2 regions of the Alkalinema sp. FACHB-956 genome follow, and region 2 is predicted to be linked to the other one. Evidence: riboswitches for the same ligand, from Rfam matches in the RefSeq annotation. Region 2 holds a riboswitch; the other holds the start of a gene.

Evidence for each region. A riboswitch is a leader RNA that binds a small molecule or an ion and turns the genes downstream of it on or off. The one in region 2 is predicted to bind cobalamin.
Region 1: another riboswitch for cobalamin. It lies ahead of cobG (precorrin-3B synthase); the one in region 2 lies ahead of H6G21_RS20065 (HupE/UreJ family protein).

What each region holds. Positions count from the first base shown of each region.
Region 1 is NZ_JACJRC010000012.1:7,734-15,124, forward strand. It holds gene cobJ (precorrin-3B C(17)-methyltransferase) at 1-313, opposite strand, end outside; gene H6G21_RS14080 (Uma2 family endonuclease) at 419-1,108, opposite strand; gene H6G21_RS14085 (precorrin-2 C(20)-methyltransferase) at 1,196-1,909, opposite strand; gene H6G21_RS14090 (precorrin-8X methylmutase) at 1,960-2,610, opposite strand; gene cobG (precorrin-3B synthase) at 2,690-4,348, opposite strand; cobalamin riboswitch at 4,411-4,628, opposite strand; gene cbiE (precorrin-6y C5,15-methyltransferase (decarboxylating) subunit CbiE) at 4,655-5,899, shown strand; gene H6G21_RS14105 (cobalt-precorrin-6A reductase) at 5,896-6,663, opposite strand; gene H6G21_RS14110 (TIGR02588 family protein) at 6,775-7,308, opposite strand.
Region 2 is NZ_JACJRC010000024.1:54,629-62,019, forward strand. It holds gene H6G21_RS20060 (filamentous hemagglutinin N-terminal domain-containing protein) at 1-1,587, opposite strand, end outside; cobalamin riboswitch at 2,027-2,171, shown strand; gene H6G21_RS20065 (HupE/UreJ family protein) at 2,198-2,884, shown strand; gene H6G21_RS20070 (NF038122 family metalloprotease) at 4,075-5,643, shown strand; gene H6G21_RS20075 (S-layer family protein) at 5,870-7,391, shown strand, end outside.

The DNA of each region.
Region 1 (7,391 bases), on a different contig from region 2:
CTTGCAAGCCACCCAGTAAGGGCACCACCGCACTGCCATCTTCCGCGATCGCCAGTACCGGCGGTTCTTGCCATTTATTCGTCAGCAGGGGGGCGATCGTGCGAATCATAATCCCCGCTGCACAAATTCCGATGATGGAAGTCCCCGATCGAAACAATTCCCGAACCGTATCACCAAAGTTTTCATAGGTCACGTCTACCGCTTGAGTCCGATTGGCTAAACCGTAGATTACGGCTTCAGGAATTGCAGTTTGGATCTGACGGGCAACGGGAATGCTGGCTTCTCCCAAAATCACGATCGCGAGTGGATTCATCTTACTGAGACTTTTGATTGTGCTAGTAATTGCAGATATGATTGCACTAGAATCTGACTAGTAATTACGCTGGGAATTGTGCTAGTAAGTGTATTAGTTAGCAATCTATTGTTCCATTATTTTTTGAACGAATGCTGTATGGTTTTCCGAATGAATTCCCCGCTGTAGGGTCGCTAAAACTTGTTGCATATTGCCTTGTAGCATTGCGGGTACCTCCAACCACAATCCCGGAAAAACCTGGCTGCAAATCACACCCTGTGGGTTCGGTTGCAGCGCAACATAGTCCCCATTTTCCAAAATGAACCAATCGATTTTCTGGTCAAATACCTGCCAGACAATATACTCCTGGATGCCATTACGGCGATAGGCGCGTTTCTTATCTCCTAAGTCAATGCTGACACTGCTAGCAGCAATTTCAGCAACCAGTTCCGGTGCGCCTTCCAAGTAGCCGTCATCCCCTAACACTGAGCGTCCACCACTGGCTTGACTAATGCGCAAAACACCATCCGGTTGCGGTTCATTATCAATGTCTAACCGTACCGTTGGCTCAATTCCCATTTCCACCTGAGGGGTGGCAGCTTGATATACCCCTAACCAAGTAATTAAACGTCCGTGGGGTTCAGCATGGGGTCTAAAGCGCAATGGAGATGCCATGTAAACCACGCCTTCAATCAATTCAGCTTTTTTAACTTCTGGCATGGCGTTGTAACGACGTTCAAATTCGAGGCGTGTTAGGCGATCGCCATTTTCCAGAGGGGGCAATTGAGAGGGGATGAAGGCAGGAGTAGAAGTCATGACGGGGGTGGGAGAGTAGGGGAGTGGGGAGTGGGGGGTGGGAGAGTAGGGAGTGGGAAATAGGTGGGTAATCTATTATTAGCAGGTTTATTGGGGTTGGGTTTTGCTGGGAATCAGAATGAGCGACCAGTAGGGAACTTCGGTGGGGTCAATCTCGGTTATCGCGACGATGCGCTGGTTGGGTTGGGTGGCGCGTTCGATATAGAGGGCCCGATCGAGTAATCCAAGGTCATCGAGAATGGCGCGGACTTTGGCAAAATGTCTGCCCAATTTAATAATGACTGCTGCATCAGCGACGGCCAAGCGATCGTGCAACGTCTCTGCATCCAACGTTGCGGGCATAATGCTCAAGACATCATTGCGGAACGTAATGGGCACCCCCAGCATGGCGGCACTGGCCATCGTGGATGAAATACCGGGCACAACTTCGGTGGGAAATCGCTGCGCCAACCGCTGAAAGAGATACATAAACGTGCCGTATAACATCGGTTCTCCTTCGCAGAGCACCGCGACATCTCGCCCAGCACTCAAATGTTCAGCAATTTTCTCCGCGGCAATGTCGTAATAGGGTTGCGACGATCGCTCCACACTAAAGGGCAAGGGCATGGGAATTTCAATCTGGTCGGGACGAATGAAATCTGTCACGATCGCCCGTGCCAACACTTTGCCATTCTCCAAGGTAGGATAGGCAATCACAGGAACGGAGGTCAAAATTCGGTGAGCTTTCAGCGTCAGCAGTTCGGGGTCGCCGGGGCCGATGCCTAAACCGTAGAGTTTGCCGAGGGCGGGGGCTGTGGACATAGAGTCACCCGTTTCAATGGTCGATACTTCGTTACCCAGATGAGTTGTCGTCATAGCTCGTTCTCCTTTGCTAAGGCATTGATAGCGGCAGCGGCGATCGCACTTCCCCCCCGCCGACCGTGTAACGTGATGAAGGGGACACCTCGACTATTGGCAGCGAGTTCTGCTTTTGATTCAGCAGCCCCCACAAATCCAACCGGAAACCCCAGAATGACCGCAGGTTTGGGAAATCCTTCATCTAACAGTTCCAATAGATAAAACAATGCCGTTGGAGCATTGCCAATGGCAACAACAGCATTTTCCAGAGGCGATCGCCCAGCATTGCCACCAGCCGATCGCCACAGTTCAATTGCAGCTGCCGATCGTGTATTGTTGATACGGTTGGCAATCTCGACCACTTTCGGATCATTGAGGGTACAAATCACCTCATTATTAGCGGGTAATCGCTTGCGGGTAACGCCATTGGCAACCATTTGTGAGTCGCAGAAAATGGGCGCACCTGCCGCTAGCGCCTCACGTCCGGCTTTGACTGCATCCGGTGAAGCAGCGAGATCTGACACAATATCCGTCATGCCACAGGAATGGATCAGCCGCACAGCAACATGCGCTAGGTCATCGGATAATTGATCCAAATCAGCTTCTGCACGAATGATAGAAAACGATTTGCGATAGATGTCATCACCGTTACGAATATAGTCCATAGAGAAAGGCAGTAAGGGATTAGAGTCAGTAGCCAAACGAGGCAATCGAGAAATTTGAGTGTTTTATTACTTCATCACTTTAGTGTTTTATTTCTTGATGATTAGCGTTCCTATCCTCACGGCTAAAATTGTCAATTAGACTTGTCCTTGAAAATTTACTAACAAATTCTCCAAATGATTCATGGGGGGTTGCTCGGTGTTGTTTATAGAGCTTCATTAGTTGTTCGATCGTTGATGGCAGTTCCGATGCAGTCACATCACAGAGATGATATTGAGTCGCTTTTTGCTCCAAGGGATCCTGGGCAGAACCTCCTCCATGACTGTTTACACCGTTGATATAGAGCTGATATCCTTCAACGATCTCGGCCCCTGGCTGATTGCCATCATCCTGGGTTGGAAGCCCTGTTCCCATCAGTAGAATGTCAGCCGGACTGGGCTGGGCGCAGGACTTTGGACACCCTGTCAGATGAATATTGACGGGAGACTCTAGCACCAGGTTCTGATTGAGGTGGTTGGCCAAGGCGATCGCGTGGGCTTGAGTCTGCGTTTCGGCAGCAGCACAGCCGGGTTTTCCAGCACAGGCCACGATCGCGGTAGCCACTTGGTTTTCTGAAATCACTAAGCCCAACGCCGAGAGCGCTCGCACGACCTCCGCCACCTGTGCATCAGGAATGTCCGGCAACACCATCGTTTGCCAAGGCGTCAATCGCAACTGGCAACTCCCAAAGGTTTCGGACAGATCCACCACGCCGCGCAATTGCGTTGCCGTGAGTTGCCCTAACCGTAGAGGAATGCCGATGTAAGACAACCCGGATTGTCGTTGGGGATGTATCCCTAAATGCGCATAGGGCTGAGTTGGAGACAGGGATGGCGCAGCGATCGCGGGCTGGAGGGGATGCGGAAGATAGTGATTCACCTGCTGGAGATAGCGCTCCACACCCCAGTCTTGCAACAGATGTTTCATGCGGGGCTTTTTCGGCAAACGAGGAGACTGCTGGACATACTCCAGATACACTTTTGCCAACGCAGCGACAACTGCAACACAGTCATCCGGTGCAACCAAAACCTGAGTCTCCCAAAGTTGCTTATCTCCCCCCAGTGACAACCGGAAGCAGATAGGCTTAGCTTGGGTATCGGGAATCGCTAGACATTCCCCATGTCCCACACTCCACGCCCCAAGGCCCTCTTTGCCATCTCCTACAACCGCCGAAAGCTGAATCTCATTGTAACGATGCTCCCAAGGAATGCTCGATCGGGTGCCAATGCCAACGGTACCGCCCCCGTCAATGCCAATGCTGAACTTAGCAGATAAGTCAGCCAGTTCTGAATGACTTTGAATAGCCTCATCCAATGCTCGCACCAATGGACGAGTATCGATCAATTCCTGGACATCAATTCCCGCTGTGGGGCTAGTCATCACATTCCGGAGATGGTCGATGCGGGGATTGTGAGCGGCTAGACCCAGCGTCTGTAGCGTCTCAAGGGCTTCAACCGTCGGGGAGGTTTGCACAGAACGAATTTGCACATTGGCTCGATTGGTCACCTGGATCCCGTGGCTGCCCCATTGTTCTGCCAACGTTTGTTCTGCCAGCGTTTGTTCTGCCAGCGTTGCGATCGCGCGTCCTTGCTGATGATTCAATAACCCACCCGGTGTACGAATACGAATTAAAAATCCATCTTGGGCAGAGGTGCCATAGAATAACCCTGGACAAACATTCGGTTCAATCAGCCAAGCCATAGTATCCTCCTGCTCTGTGCAACGCAGAGACTCAACAGGTTAGCGTTCCTTCAGAAGCAGATCCTGGGGAACAAGCTTGAGGCTGGCATTCTGACTCGATTAATCTTGAACGTGTAATTTTGAATTTTAGATTGAGTGGCTTGAAATCCAATCTAAAATCTAAAATCGCCAATCTAGAATCATATTACAGTTGCGGCACAGTACCGGAATCTCACCGGACTTCCCCAGCATCAAGCTAAGGTAGCCTATCACATAGGCAGCCCAAAACTGAAATTCTCCAATCTTTCTTAAAGCGAGGCAAAGCGGGTGCAAAAGTGGCTATCAGTGGTGGGAATGGGCGAGGAGGGGTTGGAGGGAATAAGTCCGGTGGGACGATCGCTCCTAGCCCAAGCCACCACGATCGTCGGTGGAGAACGTCACCTGACCATGGTGCCCCCAGACGATCGGCAAGAACAGCTCCTTTGGACTTCCCCGATCGCTGATTCCGTGCAGCAGATCATGCAGCGGCGCGGACAGGCGGTTTGTGTGCTGGCCAGCGGCGATCCCCTGTGCTACGGCATTGGGGTCACGCTCCTCCGCCAGATTCCCATTGCAGAAATGACGATCGTCCCCGCTCCGTCGGCCTTTAGCCTTGCCTGTGCCCGTCTGGGCTGGTCGCTCACGGACATCGAAACCCTAAGTTTGTGTGGACGCGATCCGGCGCTCTTAAATGCCGTCCTGTATCCCGGTGCCCGCATCCTTATCCTGAGCGCAGACAAAACCACTCCAACCACCGTCGCCCAACAGTTGACCCACCAGGGCTACGGCAATAGTCAAATCACCGTCCTAGAACGCATGGGCAGCCCCAATGAACGCATCACCACCCACACCGCCACCAGCTGGCAACCCCTCGATCTCGCCGACCTCAACACGATCGCCCTAACCCTAGCCCCCACTCCCCTTACTCCCCCTACTTCCCTTACTCCCCCTACTTCCCCACTCCCCCTCTCACCCCATACCCCCGGCCTCCCCGACAGCGCCTACCAGCACGACGGACAGCTGACCAAACGAGAAGTGCGCGCCGTAACCCTAGCAACCCTAGCGCCCTTGCCCGGACAACTGCTGTGGGATGTGGGGGCAGGCTGCGGATCGATCGCCATTGAATGGCTGCGCAGCGATCGGCGGTGTCGGGCGATCGCCATTGAGCACCATCCCACGCGCCTGCAATACATTGCCCACAATGCCAATGCTTTGGGCGTACCCCAGCTCAAAATCGTTGCCGGACAGGCTCCAGCAGCCCTCCACGACTTACCAGAACCGGATGCGATCTTCATCGGGGGGGGATTAACGGCACCGGATTTGTTGGAAACCTGCTGGCAGGCGCTGCGCCCCGGCGGTCGCTTAGTGGCCAATGGGGTGACGGTGGAGGGGGAACAATTGATGTTCCAGTGGCAGAGCAAGTTGGGCGGCAGTTTGACCCGCATTGCCATTCAGCGGGCAGAACCCGTGGGGAAATTCCTGGGCTGGAAGGCCATGGCCCCGATTACGCAGTGGATGGTCGTGAAGGATTAAATTTTTTCGCAGGGCATGAGCCTCTGTTGGAGCCATGCAAAAGCATCTTCTACCGTTGCAACGATGTCTCCAGGCGGTGCGATCGGGCGTTGGATCATTACCACTGGAATGGCTAACTCGCGTGCGGCGATAATTTTGGCATAGGTGGCAGCCCCCCCACTGTTTTTGCTCACGATCGCGCCAATCCCATAGCGTTGTAGTAGCGATCGCTCCTCCGCCAGCGAAAACGGGCCTCGTTCCAAAAGCACTTGACCCGGTGGCACTGCGGCATCCGATCGCGGCGGATCAATCATCCGCATCAGAAACCAGAGATCGCACAAGTGGGCAAAGGCCGCTAGTTCCTGCCGACCGATCGTCAAAAAGATACGCTGGGCAATCTCTGGCAATACCCTTGCGGCGGATTCATGACTGTCTACTTCAATCCAGCAATCCCCCGCTGTACGCTCCCAGGCCGGACGCAGCAGCAGCAAACGAGGGATACCGACCCTGGCAGCAGCAGCAGCAGCATTGAGGGATATGCGATCGGCAAACGGATGGGTCGCATCCATCAGTAAATCAACCTGCTGTTCTCGTAAATACGCCACTAGTCCTGCCACGCCCCCAAATCCGCCAATGCGGGTATTTTCAGAGGGCACCACCGGCTGACGGGTGCGCCCCGCCAAGGATGTAATCACCTCCACCCCTGGAATTTCCGCTGCCTTGACCGCCAATGCAGTGGCATCCCCTGTTCCACCCAAAATGAGTAAGCGCTTCGTCTCAGTCATATCAACCCATCCTCTCTCAACGGAACCCTCGGAACGGGTATTCTATTTTGACAGGATTTCACCGCGATCGATGGATGAATTGCTCAATCGATAAATTGCTCAATCGATGCATTAGGGGATTTGATAACTCGTGATGCGCACGGAAAACTCCTCTTTCTGAGGCTTCTGCGGGAGAACAAAAACCCCTTCTTCCACCTCTCTTCTCGACAGAAAGTCAATCTGTTGAGTTCCGATTTCTTCCACCGTACCCTTGCGCTTGAGTTCTCCAATCATTTGGAGTTGAGTAATCGTTTGATCCCCTGCATTGGTCACTTCAAAGGGAACGTGGAATTGTCCGTCCCGCATTTCAGTTTTATCCAGGTGAACCGAGACGATCGGGTTCGGGGGCTTTTGGGAATTGGGCTTGAGCCAGAGAAACCCAACGGCACCGACTAACGCACCGATAATGGTTAATGAAATTCCAAAACTCAACCATTCGATCGGTGATTTTTGGGTTTGAACCGATTGATCGTCATTGGTTCGATCGCCATTGCTGGGATGACTATTTCGATCATCTGGTTGCGCACTTTTTAGCACTTCTACAAGCTCATCTAATTGGTTAGCCTTAGCGTCTACCGTATGATTTAATTCCGATGGCGAATGCATATTAGGGTCTAACTTCTATGATTTAACTTCTACGGTTTAACTTCTGGAATTTGATCTCTATGACTTGATCTCTGTGATTTAAT
Region 2 (7,391 bases):
CACAGAGCGAGCCGTTACCGTTGTGGGACTCGTGCGATCGGGCGACATTCCATTTAAAACAATTCTATCGGTTGCATTGATAGTCAGGTTGCCACCTTCCAATTGGTTCGTACTGCTGGTACTCAACCGGGCCCCTTGGAGTAGCGTCAACTGCCCAGTGTTAATTTCTAGCTCACCCGCTTTCCCGCCTCCCAAGCCGGTTGTGGAAATACTGGTCGTGACCCCCGGTACATCTGATAGCGGAAATTGAATGAGATCACTGCCTACCACATCCACTCGATCGCGCGCATGAATGGTTAACTTGCCACTGCTCCCTGAATTGAGAGTCGTTGTTGAAACAAAACTATTTGTCTGTAAAGTCAAGCGATCGGTATTAATGGTCAGAGAACTACTATCACTGGGGCTATGAATCGCAGTCAGACTTGAAATCAGTCCCTGATCTAATGTGATGTCTGACGCATTAATAGTTAAGCTACTTGGTAATCCTACTCCTGCTGTAATGTTAGTAATGTAAGCTCCATTTAACAAAGTTAAATTTTCTGTATTTAGGATAATTCGTCCTGTTGTTCCAGAATTGAGCGAAATTGTAGCAATAATATTATTGGCCTTAGTAATATCTAAGGTTCCTGTGGCAAGTGCCTGCAAGGTCTGAGCGTGATTCCCAGTTCCCAGAATTTCAATGGTATCCCTGGCGTTAATGGTCAGATCACCCCCGGCAACAGCTCCTAAATTCAAGGAGAGAATTCGAGCATTGTTGGCCATCTGGAACGATTGTCCCTGAATCTGAATGGCTCCCGAAGGATTTCCAGAAGTATTAATTGTGGCTCCGTCTAAGAGCTGGATTTTTCCTAAGGTGGAAACATTGGGATAACTCAGCGCTAAGCCCCTTAAATTAGGGGTGATTGTAACTTGTCCAGCAGCCTGAACACTTCCCAATTCGACCCGTCCACTGGGCGCGAACAAGTTCCCTCCCCGTACCAGCACATCTCCGCCCACTAAGGCTAGCGTTTGTCCCGGTGCAACGGCTAAGGCAGGAGATTGCTGCACAATGGTGCCAGGAGCGGAGCCAAATTGTAGTCCCAGGGGCAGATTAATGGCTAGTAAGGGGGGAGCTTGAGGATTCGTAGCACTAAATTCCCCTCCATCACTAAACTGATACCCCTTTGCGGTGGTGGCTACAAACGCCCCCCCGATCGCCAACCGAGCATTCTGTCCAAAGGTAATGCCGTTGGGATTGAGGAAAAAAAGATTGGCATTGCCATTGGCTGTGAGAACGCCATCAATTTGGGAGGGAAGTTGGCCCGTCACCCGTGTAATGATATTTTGAGTCAGGGTTGGATCAACTTGGAAATTAGCAACCTGTCCCCTCGGCACTGAGAAGCGCTCAAAACTGTGGAAAAGGTTGCCTCCCCGCTGAGTTCCGCCTGTAATTTGGAAAGTCGTTGCCTGTTGCTGAACTTGGGTGGTGGTGGGTAGCGTATTATCTGGCACGATCGGAACGGTTTGCGCGATCGCACGGGGACTGCTGACAACACTGAGCAGTCCTAGGATGGCCAAAAGCCCAAAGTGGCTCGATTGGAACTGCATGGCTAAGTCGCTCCATCAACGAGAGAAGGCATCCTCCCCCCGTCTTGACCTGTGATTGTGGAAGGCAGAGACCTGCTGAAGCGATTGGGCACAGATCTAACCAGTAGCCATCCAACCAGTAGCCACAGACTTGTCAAAATGGGCACTGGATACCCATTCCACCAAGAAACTATTGTCAGGTTCATAGATTGAGAAGAAGGGGCAATAGGCAAGCAAATAAGAACCCAGGGAAGCACACAATTGTCTGTTCCCGTAGTTTCGCTTGAAACCGGATATTTTGGGGCAAAATCCCTTTAATTTTTGATGAATTTTTCAGAAATAATCCAATACACTGCCTATAGAGATTACATGCTATGGCCTTGCTCAACAGTCCGGGGATCACCGACCCAACGGCCTCATTAAGATCCCCCCCAAATCCAAAGAATTCTGCCTGGAAGCATGATATTGTGCTTCAGTCGGTTCTGTCGGAGAACAGCCGCCAGAGGTAACGGGGAAAGCTTGGTGCAAGTCCAGCGCTGTCCCGCAACTGTAATGAGACGTTTCGTCTCTGAGCCAGGATGCCCACCGATGTTTATTCCTATTTTCAAGATCTGCGAGGTACAGAAAGAGAATGACCCAGTTGAAAGTTTCTAGAAATCGATCCTTGCTCCCATCGTTTACGGTTCTCAGTCTCTTGACCGGGGCCTTACTGTTGAAAGCGACTCCATCCCTAGCGCACCATGCGATGGGAGGGAACTTACCGACAACTTGGTTCCAAGGGTTGATGTCGGGCCTTGCCCATCCTATTATTGGCCCTGATCATTTTGCTTTTATCGTCGCGGTAGGACTTCTGGCCGCAATTAAGCGGCAAGGTCTGTGGTTGCCTGTTGCCTTTGTCGTGGCCGCGATGCTGGGAACGGGGCTGCACCTGACTCAATTCAATTTACCTGGGGTGGAACTCTTTGTTTCTGGCTCGATCGTCCTTTTTGGGGCGTTGCTAGTCATGAAAAAGTCCCCGAATACAGGGCTTGTGGCTGTTCTGACTGCGATCGCAGGATTGTTCCACGGCTATGCCTACGGAGAAGCCATTTTTGGAGCAGAAACCACTCCATTCTTTGCCTATTTAGCTGGCTTCACGATGATTCAGCTCGTGATCTCAATTGCAACCTTTTGGATCAGCCATGTAATGATTCTGGGCCGAAACCCTGAAGGGGGGGCTGTCCAATTCCATTCAGCTGGCTTTGTGATCTTAGGAATGGGGCTTGCATTTCTAATTTCACAAGTGATGAGTCTTCTCTTCCCATTCGCTGCGGCTTAGTCGTGCATTAGACAACGAAGTGATACTTTTGGGCTCCTAGTTCAGACCAGATTGATCGTCTGTGCTGAATTAGGAGTCTTTTATTTATTATTTTGTATTGAAAATTAATTGAAATCATCTTAACGAAGTAATGGTTCTTTCGATATTCAAGAAAACTACTTCAAGATTCATAGTTAAAATTTACAAAATTATAATTTCTCCGACTTAATTCATCGTTGTAAATTGAGGTCGATCGACTGTTTCATATCAGCAGCATTTCTAATTTTATTTTCTTCATTGATCAAAATTTCAAGCAAGAGAATTTGATTGTCTCTAGAGAATTTTATTATCGCAGTCTACGGATGTCAGGCAACTATTCAGGCTTCACTGTCTGCATCTGCCTCGTCGGCCTCGTCGGCTCAATTGAGTCAGTTCTACTCAGCGAGATTAATTCCGTAAAATCAACGCTTTCGCCACGGATTTCTTTATTTTAGGATCGTTTTATATCGATCGCTTCAGACCATACGCTTCAGATCATCGTCAGTTAGATCAACGGGGTTCAGCAAGACCGTAAAAACACTGATTACGATTAGCACTATTAAACTATAAACCTAATATATTTAGCTTCTGGATAAAAAATGTTAAAACAAGTTGTTGGCACTTGATAAATCTGGTCTCTCAAAGTAAGTCGGGAAAAAGAGCAAATATTTCCTGTAGAACCTAGAAAATCAGAACAATATCAATCGAGAAGAGCGGCTTAAGCGTGATTGGCACTCTCTGGTATGCAAGTTAAAAAATGCTCGATATCCTGTCTGAAAAGGTTGCTTCATCAAAGATTTACGAATTTTGCTTAATTATTAGCCAACTTTTCATAATTGACTTGTGTAATATTTCTCTTGGTAAATCGCTGAAACTGGCTTCAAACTAGGTTTTTAAGATGAATATTGATCGATGGCGAAGTTCCTGTTTTTGAGTGGTGTGGCATGCTTATATTATTTAAGCGTTTAATAGAATTAGATTTAGATTAGGTGTACCACTCGCGCGATCGAAGAACTTAATTTTTTGAGGTTATTTGAGATGCTTCTACTGATGGCCTCTACTCATGTGGTCTCGACCCATTTTTGAATAACCCTATTGACGTGGATCCAATCCGTTGATGGGGCGTGTATCTATCTTTCATGTCCTGCTGAAATTTGCACTGAAAATACCCCATGCAACTAAACTTTACCTTTGACCCGGGCACATCCCTGCAGCAAATGATTGGTATAGAAACTGCTGGCAGGATTTGGTCACAGTATTTAACTGATAACGTCAGTGTCAATATCCATGTCGGTGTTTCCAGTAGTTTGCCGGCCTCTGTGATTGGGGGTGCATTACCTGCAATCAGTGCCAAAACCTCCTACTCTAGTGTTCGCAATGCGATGGCAGTCGATCGGCGATCCGCCGATGACTATACTGCTTTTTTCAACCTTTCCTCAGGGAGCAATCAAACAGCGAATTTTGACTGGATGACCACGGACTGGGTGCCAGTGTCCCAACAGCTCAGTACCCAACGCGGTATCAGTACCCTGAATTTGACCAATGCGAATGCCAAAGCTCTAGGGTTATCCACTAACGGGGCTGCCTTGGATGGCTATATTCTCTTGAGGGCAAGTGCGCCATGGAGCTATGACTTTACCCGGAGTACAACGCCCTCAAGCAGTCAGGTCGATTTCCTGAGCACCGCTCTGCACGAAATTGGTCACATCTTGGGATTCGTGAGTGGAGTAGATGATCCCATCTGGACGACAAATGCCCATAACGCCTACAAAGCAGGGCAGTTGCACACTACCTACAACAACATTATTGCTAATCGCACCCAAAACGCTACGCCTCTTGACCTATTCCGGTTTAATTACAGCAAGAGTAGCTTCTTCCCCGATTTGTCCTACGGACAGATTGGAGGCCGCAAGGGATTTTCGATCGATGATGGTCTGACCTTTATTCAAGAGCTATCCAGTGGAGACAATGTCAGTTTGTCTGGAGATGGTCAGCAGGCCAGCCATTGGACTCGTGGGACGAATGCCATCATGGCTCCAACAATTTCGCTGGGGCAACGGATGAATATTAGCAACATCGATTTGCGCGCCATGGATGTGATGGGTTGGGATCTCGCTACAGCTGGCATTAACACCACCATCAACCTCTCAAGCTTGCAAACCCAAGCTAGGCAATCACTGGCTGCTCGGCTGGGGCAAACCGTGACATGGTTAGATGCCAATCAGTCAACCGCTGCTCAGCAGCTCAGTCAGAATCGCTCCCAAGATATCGTTCAAATGATTGCTAGAAGCGTAATCTACAGATGGGGCGGTGATGGAGATGGTTGGTGGCAAACCGTTGTTGGGCTATTGAGCAACTTGGGTTTATTCTCAACGTTAGACAACCAGACGAATCTATCTACAACCTCAGTTTTGGATCCTAATTCAACTACCGGCCTCTCTGGTAGTTCTATAGTTCCATCGTATTTCGCTCCTAATGTAACTGTGGATTTTGGTCAACGAAATTTGACCACGGTATCAGCACCCAGTGAGACTAATCTTGCTGTGACATCCACTGTAACAATCATCCCTACCATTCAAGTTAATCTTCTTTCGGTAAATAATCTGAGTAATTACTACGAGAGCCAAGTGAACTCGTTGATTGAACCACAAGCCAATCAATTTCTGCGAGCTGTTCAAGCAAACGTTCCAGGGGCGATTGAGCAACCCAACTGGGGAGGCGATGGTGATGGTTGGTGGTAGTAGAGCGGTTCAACAGTTGATAGTAATTTTTGGCAACGATTCATTGGGAATCTGGGGTAGCTAGTCAGACTATATGTTGACTATTTTTTAAGGCATCCTAAAGAATAAATCATGGGCAAGATTCTACAAGTTTAGATCTGGTCTTCATGGATGAGTGTCTTTGGATCTGACTCGCTGATATTGGTTTTCCTTCGAATTCGATCTTTTTTGTCATCCCAAATTCCTTATGCAAGTACCTATTTGGTTTCCTAAATATTTCTGGAAATCCCTGGTTTTTCCCATGGCGTTGGGTGCTTGGATGCAGATGGGAACATCTGGTTGGGCACAGGTGATTCCAGATAACAGCTTGCCCGTCAATTCGATTGTGCCGGGAGGGTGTATCACCTGTACGATTACGGGGGGAACCCAAGCGGGCAGTAATCTGTTCCACAGTTTTACTCAGTTTTCTGTGCCAACGGGGGGCTCTGCTTTTTTCGATAATGCGCCGACCGTTAACAACATCTTTGCCCGAGTGACCGGTTCGACGGCTTCCACGATCGATGGCATTTTAAAAGCTAATGGGAGCGCTAATTTATTTTTGATTAATCCCAACGGCCTAACCTTTGGCAGTGGTGCAACTTTACAGTTGGGAGGCTCCTTTGTTGGGAGTACTGCTGCTAGTATCCGCTTCCAAGATGGTACAGAATTTAGTGCCCTAGCTCCCCAGGTAAAACCTTTATTGACCATCAGTGCTCCCGTTGGGCTGCAATCTGGAGCCAGTCCAGGCCCAATTCAGGTTAACGGCTCAGGAAATAATCTCAAACTGGGCAGTAGCTTTTCCATTAATCGCAGTGCGCGTCCAACAGGTCTGGCTGTTCAACCGGGGCAAACCCTAGCACTTCTGGGTGGGGATGTCACACTCCAAGGTGGTAATCTAACTTCTGATCGGGGGCGTATTGAAATTGGTAGTGTGCAAGGCAACCAATTTGTCAGTCTCACTCCGACTAATCCTGGATGGATGCTGGGATACGAGAGTGCTTCTGCCTTTGGCGATATTCGATTACTCCAAGCTGCTTCGATCGATACCAGCAGCACCAGTGCAGGCAATGGAGCAATTAAGATTCAAGGGCGATCGCTCCAAATTCGCGATGGCTCCGCTTTGCTAGGCATTACCCTAAACAACGGCAAAGGCCAGCCCATTACCATTAACACAACGGATAGGATCCAAGTCTTGGGTTCCCAAGGCCAAACAGCGAGTACGTTGTTTCCCAGCATGATTTTGACCGATCCTGGATTAAATGCAACTGCAACCACCCAAGGAGGCAGCATTAATCTCACAACTGGTACCCTCGAAGCGATCGGGGGTGGGTTTATTTCAGCATCTACCCTGGCTGCCGGGGCAGCGGGGAACATTACGGTTCAAGCCAGACAAGTTAATCTGAAAGGAGAAATTCCTGCGGTCAGTGTTCAAAGTGGCCTCTTTTCCCAGGTATTGAATCGAACTGCTCGAGGCAATGCAGGAACAATCAGCATTGCCACCGATACGTTGAATGTCAGCGATGGTGCTCAAGTTTTTGCGAGTACCGCTGGATTGGGGCAAGGGGGGATACTGAACGTTAAAGCATCCAGCGTTAACTTGAGTGGTACTGGAGTCAATCGTCCGAGTGGTCTATTGGCCAGTGGAGCTGGTGGGAATGGAGGGCCTATCACCGTAGAAACGGGTCAATTAACGATCACGGGTGGTGCCCAGATCAATTCCTCCACCATTG